3 regions of the Bacillus sp. GM2 genome follow, and region 3 is predicted to be linked to each of the others. Evidence: riboswitches for the same ligand, from Rfam matches in the RefSeq annotation. Region 3 holds a riboswitch; each other region holds the start of a gene.
What was found. A riboswitch is a leader RNA that binds a small molecule or an ion and turns the genes downstream of it on or off. The one in region 3 is predicted to bind thiamine pyrophosphate.

Region 1: another riboswitch for thiamine pyrophosphate. It lies ahead of tenA (thiaminase II); the one in region 3 lies ahead of thiC (phosphomethylpyrimidine synthase ThiC).
Region 2: another riboswitch for thiamine pyrophosphate. It lies ahead of thiT (energy-coupled thiamine transporter ThiT); the one in region 3 lies ahead of thiC (phosphomethylpyrimidine synthase ThiC).

What each region holds. Positions count from the first base shown of each region.
Region 1 covers NZ_JBRKSZ010000008.1:1,136,018-1,141,897, forward strand. The annotation lists gene ACVC9U_RS20420 (ArnT family glycosyltransferase) at 1-199, opposite strand, end outside; gene yhfH (protein YhfH) at 414-551, shown strand; gene aceB (malate synthase A) at 594-2,183, shown strand; gene aceA (isocitrate lyase) at 2,198-3,469, shown strand; gene ACVC9U_RS20440 (hypothetical protein) at 3,520-3,678, opposite strand; TPP riboswitch at 3,882-3,986, shown strand; gene tenA (thiaminase II) at 4,100-4,786, shown strand; gene ACVC9U_RS20450 (ECF transporter S component) at 4,783-5,382, shown strand; gene ACVC9U_RS20455 (ABC transporter ATP-binding protein) at 5,357-5,880, shown strand, end outside.
Region 2 covers NZ_JBRKSZ010000007.1:415,467-421,346, reverse strand. The annotation lists gene ACVC9U_RS03070 (GntR family transcriptional regulator) at 496-1,596, opposite strand; TPP riboswitch at 1,759-1,858, shown strand; gene thiT (energy-coupled thiamine transporter ThiT) at 1,970-2,554, shown strand; gene ACVC9U_RS03060 (class D sortase) at 2,595-3,152, opposite strand; gene ACVC9U_RS03055 (processed acidic surface protein) at 3,259-4,254, opposite strand; gene ACVC9U_RS03050 (hypothetical protein) at 4,435-4,623, shown strand; gene ACVC9U_RS03045 (response regulator aspartate phosphatase) at 4,749-5,861, shown strand; gene ACVC9U_RS03040 (hypothetical protein) at 5,863-5,880, shown strand, end outside.
Region 3 covers NZ_JBRKSZ010000007.1:2,631,407-2,637,286, forward strand. The annotation lists gene thiC (phosphomethylpyrimidine synthase ThiC) at 1-1,498, opposite strand, end outside; TPP riboswitch at 1,647-1,755, opposite strand; gene aroD (type I 3-dehydroquinate dehydratase) at 1,862-2,626, opposite strand; gene ACVC9U_RS14430 (TetR/AcrR family transcriptional regulator) at 2,754-3,323, opposite strand; gene ACVC9U_RS14435 (HXXEE domain-containing protein) at 3,433-3,948, shown strand; gene ACVC9U_RS14440 (M14 family metallopeptidase) at 4,174-5,880, opposite strand, start outside.

The sequences.
Region 1 (5,880 bases), on a different contig from region 3:
CGGGCGGCTTATCTACTGATACGAATCCGGAAGAGTCGAATGACGCAAAGAAGAAATTGTGGAAGCTTTGCGTCATGCTTTTGACCGCCGCCAAGTAATACTGGTTGGCGGCATCGTCCTGCCAAATGTTATATGTATTCAGAATAAGAGCTGCCAACAAAATAAGAATCAGAATGACATCAAGTTGTTTATTTTTTATTTTCATCATCACTTTCACCTCTTTATGTTCCCTATTCTAGAAGAAAAATATGAACAAGTTATGAATAAAAAGAGAACAATCTATTTTTGTTTGAATGGAAAAAAATAAATATTTTTTGGAAAAAGGTGTGTACTTTTTTATTTTTGCGCTGTATACTGTACTACAACAGAAATATAAAACATAAAACTGTTCTATAAAAAGGAGAGTGACACAAATGAGCATGAAAAGTCCGATGGAATTTTTCAGAACGCTTCCCAAAAAAACTTGCCCTGAATGCGGCGAAAAGATGGAGGAGCAGGCTGAATCTTACTTTATGGAATGCGAGCGCTGTCTTTCCAAAAAAGGCGAGTAAGCAAACTGTTTTATAACAATGCATGTAAAGGGGTAGGGAGACATGAAAACAGAGGAGAAGAGAATTCACATCACCGGATCGATGAACCCGCAGTATGAAGAGATTTTGACAAAAGAAGCGCTGGAGTTTATCGGACGTCTTGAACGCCATTTTGGGGGAAGAAGACGGGAATTGCTGCATTTGCGGACGATCAGGCAGGCTGAAATTGATCAAGGGAAGAATCCCGGTTTTTTGGCGGAAACGAAGCACATCCGCGAGGCGGACTGGACGGTCGCGCCGCTCCCCGGGGATTTGGAGGACCGCAGGGTTGAAATCACCGGCCCGGTCGACAGAAAAATGGTCATCAATGCTTTAAATTCAGGAGCGAAAGTCTTTATGGCCGACTTTGAAGATGCGAACTCGCCAACGTGGAAAAACTGCATTGACGGCCAGGTTAATTTACGGGACGCGGTTCGCGGAACGATTTCCTTTACGAATGAACAAGGCAAACGCTATGAGCTGAAAGAAAACCCCGCCGTCATCATTGTAAGACCGAGAGGATGGCACTTGGAAGAGAAGCATGTGCTGATCGGCGGCAAGCCCGTGTCAGCAAGCTTGTTCGATTTTGGCCTCTATTTTTTCCATAACGCAAAAAAGCTGATCAAAAAAGGAAGCGGCCCTTATTTCTACCTTCCAAAAATCGAAAACCATCTGGAAGCAAGGTTGTGGAACGACGTATTTGTTTATGCGCAAAACGATTTGCGCATTCCGCAGGGCACCATTAAAGCGACGGTTCTCATTGAAACGATCCTGGCGGCTTTTGAAATGGATGAAATCCTCTATGAATTGAAGGAGCATTCAGCTGGACTTAACTGCGGCAGGTGGGATTATATTTTCAGCTTTATTAAGAAATTCAGGAACAGGGATGACGTCATTCTTCCAGACCGCTCAACCGTGACGATGACGGTTCCAAACATGAGAGCCTACTCCCTCTTGGCGATTCAAACGTGTCATAAACGCAACGTCCATGCAATCGGGGGAATGGCGGCGCAAATTCCCGCTAAAGACAAACCTGAGATCAATGAAGCCGCATTTGCCAAAATCCGCGAAGATAAGGAACGTGAAGTAAAAGACGGCCATGACGGAACATGGATCGCACATCCCGGCATGATTCAAACGGCGCTCGATGTATTCAATCAGCATATGCCGTCGGCGAACCAGATTCATAGAAAGCGGGAAGACGTAAAGGTCGAGGAAAAAGACTTGCTGGAAGTGCCGCAAGGCCGGATTACAGAAGCAGGCGTCCGTACTAATATCAGCGCCGGCATCCGTTATTTAGCTTCATGGCTGTCGGGCAGAGGCGCCGCTCCGATTGACCACTTAATGGAGGACGCAGCAACGGCGGAGATTTCCAGAGCCCAGCTTTGGCAATGGATTCGCCATCCGAAAGGGGTTCTTGACGACGGCCGGAAAGTGACCTCCGAAATGGTCAAGATGATGAAAGAGGAAGAAATGCAGAAAATCTTCGAAGAAGCCGGCATAGAACATTTTCGGAGCGGCCGGTTTGAAGAGGCCGGACAGTTATTTGAACAGCTGATTTTGGATGATGAATTCGCGGAATTTCTAACGATACCGGCTTATGAAAATATATAATGGGGGAATGTGCGATGCTGAAAGAAAAACAACTCGCAGAAAGCTGGGAGCATGAAGAACGTTGGAAAGGGATTACAAGGCCGTATCAGGCGGCTGACGTCATTCGGCTGAGGGGCACGCTCGAGATTGAATACACGATTGCAAGGCGCGGCGCCGAAAAGCTGTGGAAGCTTCTCCACACAGAGGATTTCGTCCCGGCGCTGGGCGCTTTGACCGGAAACCAAGCCATGCAGCAAGTAAAAGCCGGATTGAAAGCGATTTATTTAAGCGGCTGGCAGGTGGCAGCCGATGCCAATATGTCAGGGAGCATGTATCCGGACCAAAGCCTTTATCCGGCAAACAGCGTGCCGGAAGTCGTCAAAAAAATCAACCGCACGCTGCAGCGCGCCGATCAAATTCACCATATGGAAGGGAAAGAAGACATCGATTGGTTTGCTCCGATTGTGGCCGACGCTGAAGCGGGCTTCGGCGGCCAGCTGAATGTGTTCGAGCTGATGAAAAGCATGATTGAAGCCGGCGCCGCGGGAGTTCACTTTGAAGATCAGCTGTCGTCTGAGAAAAAGTGCGGACATTTGGGCGGAAAAGTGCTGCTTCCAACGCAAACGGCGGTGCGTAATTTGATTGCCGCGCGTCTCGCCGCAGATGTGATGGGAGTCCCGACCATTCTTATTGCCCGCACGGACGCGAATGCGGCCGACCTGATCACAAGCGACGTCGATTCATATGATGCGCCGTTTTTGACCGGAGAACGAACAGCGGAAGGGTTCTTCAAAACAAAGCCGGGCCTTGATCAGGCGATTGCCAGAGGTTTGGCGTATGCGCCTTATGCCGATTTGATCTGGTGTGAAACGTCTGAGCCGAATATTGAAGAAGCCCGCCGGTTTGCACAGGCGATCCATGAAAAATTCCCGGGCAAACTGCTCGCCTACAACTGCTCCCCTTCGTTCAACTGGAAGGCCAAACTGGATGATAACACGATCTTGAACTTCCAGAAACAGCTCAGTGAAATGGGCTATAAATTTCAATTTGTCACACTGGCAGGCTTCCACGCCTTAAACCACGGCATGTTTGAATTGGCCCGCCAATATAAGCACCGCGGAATGGCGGCGTACTCTGATCTGCAGCAGGCCGAGTTTGCCAGCGAAGTCCACGGCTATACGGCGACAAGGCATCAGCGCGAAGTCGGAACGAGCTACTTTGATGAAGTCGCCCAGGTTGTGACAGGCGGGACTTCATCAACCACTGCACTGAAGGGATCGACTGAAGCGGAACAATTTCAATCATAAAAACGTAAAAAGCCGCCCAATCACGGGCGGCTTGCTTGTTGTCTATCAAGTTAGCAATTGACATCATTGGAAGGGGCGGTAAAAGGGTTTTCCCTAATAACAGTCAGTGTCTGATGATTCTTGTTGGTTCTTTTGGCCGGCCGGTTGTCTTTGCTGAAAGAATAGAACAAATACACAGCCATTGTCAAAATCAAGATAAACATCATCATAAATATCCCCTCCAAATGTTTTGTCTTCACTATATTAGACGAACAAGCCTGCAAAAAGGTTTCAGAAAATTAACATTTTTCCATAAATATTTTACCCGCTGCATCTTCTGTATGAAACCCGGCGGTTTTATACAAGAATAAAACTGAAAAACTCAGGTTGACATCATAATCATTGATGTGTAGAGTAAAAGTTAATGTAATAGGAAGTCCACTAGGGGAGCCGTAAGCCGGCTGAGACAAGAAGCGATCTTGGACCCTTTGAACCTGATCTAGTTCATACTAGCGTAGGGAAGTGGAGCCGGTGTCTTTATGATTTCATCATACAAAGGCCGCTCCATTTTGGGGCGGCTTTTTTGCGTATAAAGCGGCTCGCTCCCCCTGTGCCTTCCTTATAAAACCGATTGCTGAGGAGGCTATCTACATGAGTTTTTCTGCAGAACTGCGCCGCGAGGCAGACCCTATTTTTGAAGCCATTTTTGAGCATCCGTTTGTATTGGAGCTGGCGTCCGGGAGGCTGAAAAAGGAGCAGCTTATTCATTATGTGAAGCAAGATTACGAGTATTTGAACGCTTTTATTCAAATCTACGGAATTGCGATTTCCAAGTGTCAAAACCGGAAAGACATGGAGATGTTTCATGAGCAGATTTCGTTTGTATTAAACAGCGAAGTGCACCCGCACAACAACCTGTGCCGGGCCGCGGGGGTGGCGTATGAATCTCTGCAGGGCTATCCGCTTGCACCTTCTGCCCATCATTATATCCGCCATATGCTGACGGCGGCGCACGAAGGCACGCTGGGAGAGATATTAGCCGTCTTGCTGCCTTGTCCGTGGACATATTGGGAGATCGGAAAAAAATTGATGATGGACGTTCAGCCTGACCCGTCGCATCCATTTTATGACTGGATCTGTTTTTACGGAGACAGAACCGATTCGATCACGACAAAGTTTTGCGCCCGCCTGGATGAATGGGCCGAAACAGCGGGCAAGGCTGAAAAAGAAAAAATGAAGGAGCTCTTTTTGCAAAGCTGTCAGCTTGAATACGGCTTTTGGGAGATGGCTTATACGGTTGAAGATTGGCCTGTGGAAATGGAGGCGGTGAGACGATGAATTGGAACATGAAAGAAGTCGTGATGGCAGTGATCTTGTCTGTTGCATGCGGCGTCATTTACTTAGGATGGTCCACCTTGTGGATCCCTGTTTCAGCTATTGTCGGGCCCGTCGGAGCGAACTTTATGTTCGGCATTTGGGTGATCGCCAGCCCGATTGTCGCTTATATCATCCGTAAACCGGGTGCGGCGCTGATTGCCGAGACGGCGGCTGCGGCGGTCGAACTGCTGACTGGAAGCCACTTTGGGCTGTCAGCATTATTAATCGGTGTGTTCCAGGGAGCCGGTGCGGAAATCGCGTTTGCGATCTTTCGCTATAAGCGTTATAACTTGTTTACCCTTATGCTTTCCGGTGCGCTTGCCGCGGTCGGAAGCATGACATACAGCCTGATGGCGAACGGTTTTGCCTACTATACGACGCAAACGCTGATCTTGACGCTTATCATCCAAATCATCAGCGGCATTGTACTCGGCGGCTGGCTGGCAAAAGCCGTTGTCGAAGCGCTTGCGAAAACGGGAGTCCTGAACCAGTATGAGATCATGAAGGAACAGCGGAAGAAGGATGATGCCGATGCGTTCATTTCTCGGATGCAGTAACCTTTCCGTCCGTTTTTATCATCGTCCTGAAACAGTCCTGGACCGGGTCTCGCTGTCGATTGGGCAGGGCGAAAAATTGCTGATACTCGGTCCGAGCGGAAGCGGCAAATCGACGCTGTTGTCCGTGCTTTCCGGCATCATTCCTGAACATATCGAAGCTGAAGTCACAGGCGAAGTCAATCGCAGAAAGAGCGCCGGCGTTATGTTTCAGGATCCGGATTCGCAGTTTTGCATGCTTCATGTTGATGAAGAAATCGCTTTTAGCCTAGAAAACCGGTCCGTCTCCCGAAAAGATATGGACGGCATCATCTCGGAGCTGATGGAGCAAGTCGGCTTAAAGATAGATAAGAAAACGCCGATCGAAACCTTGTCAGGCGGGATGAAGCAGAGACTGGCATTAGCGTGCCTGCTCGCTCTGGAGCCTGAAGTGCTGTTTTTTGACGAGCCGACGGCGCAGCTGGACCCTGCCAGCCGGAAAGACATCTTTGCCTTGCTTCG
Region 2 (5,880 bases), 2.2 Mb from region 3:
TTTATTTAATGAATTAACAGGTACGTTTTGTCTTGTTTAGTTTTCAAAGATCATTTCCGCCTCTCGAAGAAGCGACTTTACTAATATAACATTCTATCACTGTGAATGTCAACAACTTTTTTTAAAAGATTTTCGAAGTTGTTTTTATAAAGCCTCCTTTTTAGGGGCGGATACAAATATAACATCTATTTTCGTTTTACACAATAGCTTTTTTAAAAAAATAATAATCAAATGATTTTGACTCCGATGATTCCTGATTATCTCGACCAGCCGGCAATTGACGCCATTTATTTCTCCTTACCGCTTTCTTCTATATAAAGGTATACAGCGGTCTTTAAAAATCGATTTGCTAAAGCTGCACATGGGCCGAAGCTTCGAGGATGACATTAAACTCTCCGCTATCAGCTTTCACTTGAATAAAAAGCTCCTCATTCCGGAGCTTTTTAACAGGATATATTTTCATTCACGCTGGTTGGCGGATAAAGCTTATACAGCCTACCTTTTCAGCTTGGCGGTCGAATGTCTGACAACCAGTTCAGGTTTGTAGACGGTGGAATGCTCAAGCTGATCCGTGTTGCGTCCCTCAACTTTGGCAATCATCCATCTTGCCGCCTCAATCCCCATCTGCATTTTCGGATGGGTGACTGACGTCAGCTTCACTTCAGATGCCTCGCTCAAGTGTGAGTCGTCATATCCCACAATCGATATGTCTTCCGGCACCTTCAAACCGAATTCCCTCACGACATCCAACACCATAAGCGCGATCTCGTCGTTATAGCAGAATATAGCAGTCGGACGGTCTGATGAAGAAAGCCGCTTCCTGGTTTCAGCTATCGTTTTTTGTTTTTTGTTCTCTGTTGTGTACGTCACGACCATTTCAGGGTAAAACGACAAGCCGTTTTCTCTGAAAGCACGGATAAATCCTTTCATCCGGTTGGCGCCCTGCATATCGTCCTGTTTAAAGAAACCGAACACTTTTTCATGGCCGAGCTTAATCAAATGCTCCGTGGCGATAAAACCGCCGTGTTCATCATCCAAAATGAAATGGGGCGGATTTAACTCCTGATAAAATTGGTTGATCATCAAATACGGAATATGATGTTGTTCAAGCGTCAAATAGTAACTTAAATTCGGGTTAAAGCTTCCTGTTTTCGTCGGCTCCACGATCAACCCGGCAATTTTTTTGTCAAGCATATTCACAAGGCATTGTTTTTCTTTTTCATTGTCATTATTGGTGCTCGCGACGACAAGGGTGTATCCTTCACTGGACAGGGACGATTCGATTCCTCTTATAATAGAAGGAAAAATGTAATCCGAAAGGTAAGTCGTCATGACCCCGATCATCTTATTTCTTTCCCTTCCTTTTTCAGAAAGCTGAAGACGGTGGGAGCAATACGTCCCTGAGCCCTGCTCTCTGTATAAAAGCCCTTCATGAACAAGGTCGCCAATCGCTTGCCGGATCGTATGCCTGCTTACACCAAATATTTTCATCAATTCGTTTTCCGAATGAATTTTTTCGCCCGGCTTCACTTTGCCTTCATATATCCACGATTTAATTTTATTTTTCACCATGCTGTATTTTGTAAGTTCACCCATCAGATCAACCCTTTACTGATCTTGTACGTACGAATAAGTTCTATTATAAAGGAAAAGATGTTTGCCTTGCTACATATTGGAGGGTTTCAGCAAAAGTTTTTCGAAAAATTAGCTTGTCGTCCGTTTCTTTTTTTAGTATAGTAGAATATAACTAAATAACTTGATGACCACAAGGGGAGCCTCCGGGCTGAGAGTGAACGACCGTTCTGACCCTTCGAACCTGTTAGTTAATGCTGGCGTAGGAATGTGGCAAAGTCATTTCTAATTGCATCCAAAGCAGTGCGTGGAAAACTGTCCTACTCCTTCCCCGCATTGCTTTTTTTATTGGGAAAGAAGTCCAGTATCCCTTTGTTCATCAAAAGTGAGGGTTATGATGAATCAATCTAAACAACTTGTACAGCTGATTGAAATTGCGATTATGACAGGAATAGCACTTATACTTGATATGGTGTCCGGAATGTTTTTAAAAATGCCTCAAGGCGGTTCAATCGCCGTCATGATGATTCCGATCTTCCTGATCTCCTTTAGATGGGGGCTCAAGGCAGGGCTGGCGACCGGGTTTTTAGCCGGATTGCTTCAATTTGTCACTGGAGGATTTTACGTTGTTCATCCTCTGCAGCTTCTTCTTGATTACTTTATCGCGCCTACGGCCGCGGGAATCGGCGGCTTTTTTGCCGGATCGATCCGAAATGCTTCATTTGAGAAACAAAAAGGAAAGATCATTTCCTATGTTATGCTGGCCGTCCTTCTTGGAAGCGGACTGAAATTTCTCGCACATGTCATCAGCGGCGCTGTCTTTTTTGGAAACTATGCGCCTAAAGGCACTCCGGTATGGATTTATTCATTGGTATATAATGGAACGTATATGCTTCCGTCTTTCATTGTCTGCACAATCGTCCTTTGTATACTGCTGCTAACCGCACCAAGACTTCTAGAAAACAGAACAAACATGAGATAACATAAAAAAACAGCGGATTCGCCTGAGATTCCGCTGTTTTTTATGTTTTAATCAAATCTGCGACCAATATATACCGCTCCGGTGCTGAACCGATAAAGTCAAAAGGATAGCAGGTGGAAACCGTCAATGTCGCTCTCGGCTTTGGAACTATCACCGTCCGGTCATCCGCATCCACGATTCGGACCTTTTTCACTTTGTATGTAAAAGTTCCGTAGGAAGCTTCAACAATTAACTGATCGCCTTTCCCCACTCGGCCGAGTTTTCGGAAAACCGTATCCCGGTGGCCTGATAAAACCGAGTTGTCATCTTCTCCAGGCAGAACGGATCCTGCGAAATGGCCCACGCCTTTTTGCAGCTCGTCTTCATCTGTTCCGTGATATATCGGAAGCCTTGCATTGATTTTCGGAATAACAAGATCACCGATTTTCTCCCCGGTTTCAAATGTTTGATCAATTGCCGTCTTTTCTTTTTTCGTCGTCTGAATCGGAGGTTTTTCAGGCTTTTCCTCTTCTTTCATCTGCTGAAATGAAAATAGAGCGTAGCCGTGCATCAGCTTGAACACATTCGTTGTTGTAAAATAAGCGCCGCACGCAACCATCGCAATGGCTGCAAGCCAGATGATCTTTTTTCGATGTGCCTTAATTTCCTTTCACTCCTTATAAAAACTTCCCATTCTATACAGACTTAGAATGGGAAGTAAAATGTTAAGCCGCTTTTCGAAGCCTTCTGACCATAAACAATCCGCCAAACATCAGAACGGCGCCAAAGATCGACCATTCTGCGTAATGCCCGGCCGTTTTCGGAAGCTTTGCACCTTTAACCGTCTTTTTCACATGAGATTTCTTTGCGTCGTGTTTAACAGCCGTTTGGGTTTGCTTCACTTTCGACCCTGTGTCATGAATTAAATCAGATCCGATCATTTCAGGCGTCAGCAATACATCCAAAATGAAATTGCCCTGCAGATCGTATACTTCCACTAGGAGGCTTGCTCCCTTCAGATCTTCAGCACTGACAAGCGTCGTCAAAGACACTTCTTTTTTCTTTCCGTCTTTAACAAGATAATATTTCGTTTTCACTTCGAGCGTCTTCTGAAGATCGTTTAAAATGGACAGCATTTCAGCGATATCCTGAGCTGACAGCTCTGATACAGACTCGAAATCGGCTACCGCTTCAAGACGTTCTCCAAGAGCCATCAAGTCATTTTCAAGGTTCGGATTGTTATCGCGCACTTTTCGGAGGTGATTCACGAGTCTTTCCCACTCCTGATCATCCACACCCAATTCTTGAAACATGTTTCCGATCTGAAAATCGTCTTCTTCATATGTCACGGTGTAGAGCGCATCGTCCAATTCGTATTCAAACATAAACACGTCGAGAATGTTTTGGCCGCTTTCCATATAGCCATTTTCAACAAATAGGTCAGCCGCTTCTTTTTCGCTCAATCCGTATTCTTTCAAATAGGATGCCAAAAGCTTTTTAGTCAGTCTTTGCCCTAAAAAGTCTTTCAACTCTTCCACCGAGTCAAAACCTTTTAAACTCTCATCATATGTATCCTGCAAATAGGCTTCCAATTCTTTTTCTGTCATTCCTATTTCTTCAAGATAATCTTTAAGCTCGGCCTGTTTCGGCGCGGCAAAAGCTCCTGCTGCCGGCACTAAAACCAGGATGCAGACCAATAGTGACATCAGCCTTTTTTTCATTTTGTATGACCCCCTAAATTTATCTTTCATTTTGATTATAGTGGAAATATTTTTAAAAACATGTATTGTAATTGAAAATCTTTTCGTCTATAATATTTTGTTCTTTTTCCTACTTAAACAGGCATAATCTTTCCCTCTATTGAATGTAATATAGTAAAGCGAATAGAGGAGGGTATACAAATGAATCCTTACTATATGATGCTCTTATGTTATGTCCTATCGATCATCCACTTTTTAATAGGCTACCGGGAAGCCCTGAAAATAAGCGGGGCTGACGGGCTGGTCAACGGAACCGCAATGATCTCCTGTATTCCGCTTGGCGCGGTTTTCGCTTTTTTCGCGCACTTTTTTTGGAAAATGACGATTTAATTTCGGGAATGAATTTTTTCGCCAACAAACATGCATTTCCGTGTTATTCACAGACGGCGGCAGTTTATGCTATGATTAATAGAACTTCAATTTACAAAAAATTCACAAAGATTGGAGGGAAAAGAATGGCCAAAGCCGTGGCTTCTCAAGAAGTCGCCAATATGCTGAACGACTGGTACATACTGATGAAAAAACGAGACATTTCAGGTTCAATCGAAATGAAAGATGACATAGATAAAGCAATTGAAAAGATGGAAGAAGATCATGACGTTCTTCTCTATTATCAAATGCTGGATTTTCGCTTAAGGCTTCTTCTTGAAGATATCTCCCAATCTTCCACAGAAAAATTGGAAGCCATCAGTTTTAAGGACAAAGATCCAAAAAGTACGGACGATAAGCTGAATTATTATTTTTATCTGTTCAAAGGGATTTATGAAGACTACAAGCAAAACCATACAGAAGCGCTTAATTTTTTCAGAATAGCGGAAAAAAGGCTGAGCGTCATTCAAAATGAAATTGAAAAAGCCGAATTTCATTATAAAATCGGTGTTTTGTATTACAACTTAAAAGCGACATGGCTGTCGATTCACCACATCAACATTGCCTCAGGCATCTTCCAAGGGTATGACGGGTATGCCAAGCGGGTCATCAACTGCAAAATGCTGATCGGGCTCAATTATATTGACCAATTTAAGTTTGCCGAAAGTGAAGTATTGTTAAAGGAAGCAATTGAAAAAACCGAAAAAATCGGCGACCAATATCTTTTGCCTTATACCTACTATAATATGGGCTTTTTGAAGAGTAAGGAAGATAAACACGAAGAAGCGCTGAAGTATTATAATAAAGCTTTTGCAATCAAAGACTTTGAAACGAAAGCCAAGTATGCTTACCTTCTATGTGTATATGAAAACACAAGGTCTCTTTTCAAAACCAACGATCCCGACCAAGCTTTTAAATGGATCGACACAGGCTTTAAAAAAGCTCAAGAAGTGAATAGCGAAATTTTCGAATTAAAATTCAAAACTTTATATACATTACATTCCGATTGTCAGAATAAACTGGAAGTAATCAAGGACTTTATTCACCAATTAGAAGATAAAAAAGCATGGGTTGATCTGGAGGAATTGCTGATGGACGTAGCGAATTACTATAGGGAAAATAAGTTATACGAAGAAGCCATATATTTCTACATTAAAACAGACAAGGCAAGTAAACTTGCCGGAAGAGGAGGAGAATAGGATGAAAAAAGTGTTGTTA
Region 3 (5,880 bases):
AAAGCGCGTCATCGCGGATTTGCGCGCCGGGGTGCCCTTTTGCAAGGTCAGCCGCATGGGCCGCGATTTTGTATGTTATGACGCCTTCGCGGACATCGTCTTTGTTCGGCAGTCCCAAATGCTCCTTCGGCGTCACATAGCAAAGCATGGCCGTACCGTACCAGCCGATCATCGCCGCTCCGATCGCCGATGTAATATGGTCGTAGCCCGGTGCAATATCGGTCGTCAGCGGGCCGAGCGTGTAAAACGGCGCCTCTTTGCAAATCTCCATCTGCTTGTCGACATTCTCTTTGATTTTATGCATCGGCACGTGTCCCGGGCCTTCGATCATCACTTGAACATCATGCTTCCAGGCAATTTTCGTCAGCTCGCCGAGCGTCTCCAATTCGGCAAATTGGGCTTCATCATTCGCATCGGCAATCGAGCCGGGCCGGAGGCCGTCACCGAGCGAAAATGCGATATCGTATGTTTTCATAATCTCGCAAATCTCTTCAAAATGGGTGTACAGAAAGCTTTCCTCATGATGAGCCAAACACCATTGCGCCATAATTGCCCCGCCGCGGGATACGATTCCGGTGACGCGCTTTGCCGTCAGCGGCACATACCGAAGAAGGACGCCGGCATGAATCGTAAAATAATCAACGCCTTGTTCAGCCTGTTCGATTAATGTATCGCGGTAAATCTCCCAAGTGAGATCTTCCGCGACGCCGTTTACTTTTTCAAGCGCCTGATAAATCGGCACGGTTCCTACAGGAACTGGACAATTGCGGATGATCCACTCCCTCGTTGTATGAATATCTTTACCTGTGGACAAGTCCATCATCGTATCGGCGCCCCAGCGGATGGCCCATGTCATTTTTTCCACTTCTTCTTCAATCGAAGAGGTGACAGCGGAATTGCCGATGTTGGCATTGATTTTGACGTGGAAGTTGCGGCCGATAATCATCGGTTCGCTTTCCGGATGGTTGATGTTTGACGGAATAATCGCCCGTCCGCTTGCCACTTCATCACGAACAAATTCGGGAGATACGTGCTCTCGGATCGCGATAAATTCCATCTCGGGCGTAATGATCCCCTTTCTTGCGTAATGCAGCTGGGTGACATTTTGACCTTTTTTCGCGCGCAGCGGTTTTCGTTTCAACCCTGGATAGCTGTGGCTCGCTTTCTCTTTGCTTTTATAGCCGTTATCCTCCGGTCTGATTTCTCTGCCTTCATATTCTTCGGTATCGCCGCGCTCCCTGATCCAGGTCGCCCGCAAAGGTTTCAGCCCCTTCAGAATATCAACCTCCGCATTCGCGTCCGTATAAGGACCGCTTGTGTCGTAAACGCGGACAGGCTGATTTTCTTCGGCGCCAAACGAACCCGTCGTCGGACTTAGCGAAATTTCTCTCATCGGCACTTGAATGTCAGGCCGCGCCCCTTCGACATACACTTTGCGGCTCCCTGAAAAACTTGACATGATCGAGATGTTTTTTTGCTGTACTGACTCCTGTTTCATGTAAAAATCCTTCCCCTCTAAAAAATTGATCAGGACGAAACTCCGGAACAGCACCAGCACAAAAAAACCAGGCTCATATGATGAACCTGGTTTTACAGTCAGTAAAATCACTGGAAGACAGACGGACCATACCCATTCCCCATCTTCTCCCGAATCCTTTTTACTTCCCCACGCTGGTACGAACCAGATCAGGTCCAAAGGGTTAAGAAACACGTGTTTCTCTCTCAGCCCGCAATCGGGCACCCCTAGTAAAGCTATTCAATTCATTTTTTATCGTAACACACCGATTTGGCAAGTGAAAAGGAAGGAAAAATATATGAATCTTTTTCACTATAAAAGGGATCAGAGCGGCGCACCCAATGATTATAAATTGCGATGAAGCACATCGAGTATATGTTTCAAATCCGCCGCCTCAATTTGGCCAGGCGCGGATGCTTTTTTAGCTGCGCCAAACGTCACGGCCGAGCCAAATACCTCTCCGGCGAGCCGGCTGATCAAGCCTTTTCCGGCCATCGACATCGTGATAATCGGCCGCTTCGCATACCGCTCATGCATCATATGAGTCGCCTCAAGCAACACCAGCACATCTGCCGGTGTTTCAGGCATCACCGCGATCTTAGGGAAATCGGCGCCAAGATCCTGGGCTTTTCGGAGACGGGAAACGATCTCTTCCGCTCTCGGCGTCTTCCCGAAATCGTGGTTGGATATAATGACAAAGACATGCTGCATATGAGCCGCTTGAACCAGCTTTTCCACTTTATGCTCTTCATTGAACAGCTCGACATCAATCACATCTGCCAGCCCTGTTTTGACTACGGCATGATTCAAGGCAAAGTAAAATTCCTTACCGACTTCTTTTTCGCCGCCTTCCTCCGCGCTGCGAAATGTAAATATCAACGGGATATCCTTTAAGATCTCCCGGATGTCAGCCAATACCTCTTTCACTTTGTCAACGTCTTCGACATCTTCAAAAAAATCCGCCCGCCATTCGGCAAGATCCGGATTAATGGATAGAAGAAAAGCAGCTTCTTCTTTCAACTGTTCATGCGTTTTTCCGATGAGCGGCACGCAAATTTTCGGGGCTCCTTCTCCGATGGCCACCCCTCGTATCTTCACCGTATTCACCAACGGCCTCACTCCTGTTCTCTATATTACAAGGGTCTTTGCATTAACGGTACCGAAGATTGACCGTAAGCACAAGCAGAAATTAAGAAAGAACGCTAAACGCTTAAACCACTCATATACCAAGATGAGATCACCTTTCGAAAGCTTGCTTATTTAAAAATGAATCTACTATTCCTTGCAGAATACGACTCATTTCTTCAGGAGTTTCCTTCCGGCCTCTCTCAAACCATTTTGAAAGGATGTTCCAAAAGCCCCCTGCGCTGAATGAAAGCCCATACTCCAAATCGATTTTGCTTTTGAAATGAAAGGTTTCTTCTTTAAACTTTTGATGAAGATCCGGAAGTAGTTCATTATATTTCTCAACAACCAAATAAAACAATTGATTCTGATGAAGGGCTTGTAAAAAATCGGCATGTCGGCTCCAAAAGTTGAAGTATGCATGTCCAAGACTGGATAAGTCAATATGTTTTTCCTGAACAATGTAATTGGAATACTCACTGCAAAGCTGCTCAAAATAGCGGTCTAATATATCTTTTTTTGAATGGAAATGCCGATAAAATGTTCTTCTGTCAAGCTGCGCTTTTTCCGCTATCTCTGTAATGGTAATGTCTGAAAAGCTTTTTTCCTTCATAAGCTCCAACAATGATAGCGTCAGCCAGCTTTTAGATTGCTGAGCTGTTTTTGAGGGCATTTGCTTCATATTCTCGCTCCTGTCGCACTTTTTATGGCAATGTAGCACTTTTCGTTGGCTTATTGACTTTGTTCTCTATGAAATGTCACAATTGTGGCACATAAGAGGGGGAAAGTAAATGGAAAACATGCAATTTATCGCTTGGATGCTGCCGATCTTATTTATACTGCATGATTTTGAAGAGATGGTGATGGTCGAGGCATGGGGCAAAAGATATCGAAGCAAACTGAAACAACTGAAAAAAGCTTCATTCGGACATGCCAAAACCGCTTCTTTTGTTTGCGCTGTGCTCGAAGAATTTATTCTAGCTGTTGGTGTAACTGTCATCAGTATTTATTTTAATCAATATATCTTATGGTTTGGTTTCTTTTTTGCTTTTACTGTTCATTTCCTTGTTCACATCGTCCTATGGTTCACATTTAAACATTATGTACCCGGCATATTAACATCGATCTTTATGCTGCCACTTTGTTGCTATCTGCTGACCGTTGCCGCAGAGATAGAAAAATTCAGTTTTCCTGCAATGATCTTATCAGCCATATCCGGAACACTTATCGTCTTTTTTAACCTTAAGTTTCTGCATAATAAAATAGGAAGGATTCAAGAAAGGCTGGAAGCATATGGCCGCCCATGAAAAGCAGGCACTTACGGAAACCTCCGGCTCTTTGACTAGAAGCAAAGCAAACGACGAAGACCCGTCAGCCACGAAAAAACTGCCCTTCAAAAGAAAGGCAGTATGTTCTATAAATCATGGCACTGCTAACGATGATTCAATGTTCGTTTCAAAGCTTGTCTATCCGGCTGTTTAGACGAGACGCCTCAACTGCAGCAGCCGCTTGCACTTCAGCTTTCCAGCCTCTCATCGTTTTGATGATGGAGCATTTTCGGTTTTTCCGGGACCGGCATTGAAAATCGAATTCGCCAGCAACCGATATTGATGCTGCGGATGATCGTCATTGGTTAGATCGTTAGCGAAAACAGTTAAGTTCTTGTTGTTATCTTTATACGTGAAAGCCATAATCTTTCCTTTGGCAGCATCATGTCCAGGCCACCAGCCTGCCTTGAAGAAGTGATCTTCATCAGCAATCACCGCAAGCACTTTTGCCGTTTTAGGAACAGCGGTAATATAAGAACCAGTGACTGTGTAGAAGTATTCCTGTTTATTGTAAGGAGCTGTAATAGCATGATCTTGCATGACATTTGCCAAGAAGACGCCTTCGTATCTCTCCCATTCAGGTCCTTTAAAAGAAAATCCGGGTATCCACTTCTGAACATTCGTCATCCCCATGTTTCCAAATGCAATGTAAGGCTTTCCTTTATTAACATATTTAGAAGAGTCGAACGTATTGACAAGCACATCTGCGCCCGCCTGTTCTGAGGTGACGTTAAAGCCCAGATTTTTCAGTACATATGCCGCTTCACCCAGTGCTCCTACAGTAGAAGCCTTGAGGACTTTGCCGCTTGGTTTCTTATGGCCGGATGCGCTCACGTCGAGATAGTACTTGGAAGCCAATGGGGCCAGGTCCTTGTAGGCAACCGCGAAGTCGCCCGCTTGATAGCCTGATCCGCTCTTGGTGAGCATTGTAACGGTCTTGCCGGCTGCCAGTAACTCGTTGACTGCCTTTATCGCATCATTGCTTGTGTTCTGGATCAGCACATAAGCTGAGCGTTTTGGCATTTTAGTCCCCGGAAACGACACGGAGGTGATGGCAGAAGTCTTGCCTTTGAACACCCCGGCATCTCGAATTACATAACGGTCAAAACCTCGCATATCATGGAAATTTTGAATCATCTCACCGGCTATCATTTCATAATCAGATACATCTATTCCATCATACAAGACCAAGTTCGCGAGGCCGCGGTTTGCCTGGTGCATGTTTACAATAAATGATCCTGCCGGATATGTTTTTCCGTCAACGGTTACCGCTTTTGTTGATCGTTCAATCTTTACGCCGTTGCGAAGGAAGTACTCAACCATCTTATAGGTTTCCAACACATTCTTTTGAATATTTTTATCGACCGGCAGTACGTAATATTCCGGGAAGAAGTTTTGATTGCCCTGCCGCGGTCGGCCGATCTCTTCGTTTTTGGCGTTGACCAAGTAATGATCGACAGCGCGATCATCGATATTGTCCACGCCGCGCTCGAATATTTTTAATTGGTTCAGAAACAGTTCTTCTTTTTTTTCCGCTACATATTTTGCAGCTGCCGCAGAACTGTAATACAGAGCTTTGGTAGACTCTTCATTCGACTCGGGCGTTTCCAGCGTGTGACCCATCGCACCGTGATACATGGCGAATGCAGCGGTATATGCTGCAGATGCATCATCCCATCCCGAAGCCGTGCCTTTTGACACATAATTTGGATCTTTCGCAGTTTTCCGATGTTCTTCATAAGGAATATGATAGTAGTCATACTTCGTATTAGCAATCCCGGCCTCACCCATAGCCTTTGCCTGTTCCACCATGTGGTCAATCAAAAGGTCATACTCAACATTCGGGTTATGAGGCGGAGTAGAAGGCTCAATCAGGAAATTGGCATCGAACCCGTGCATATCCAGAAAAGA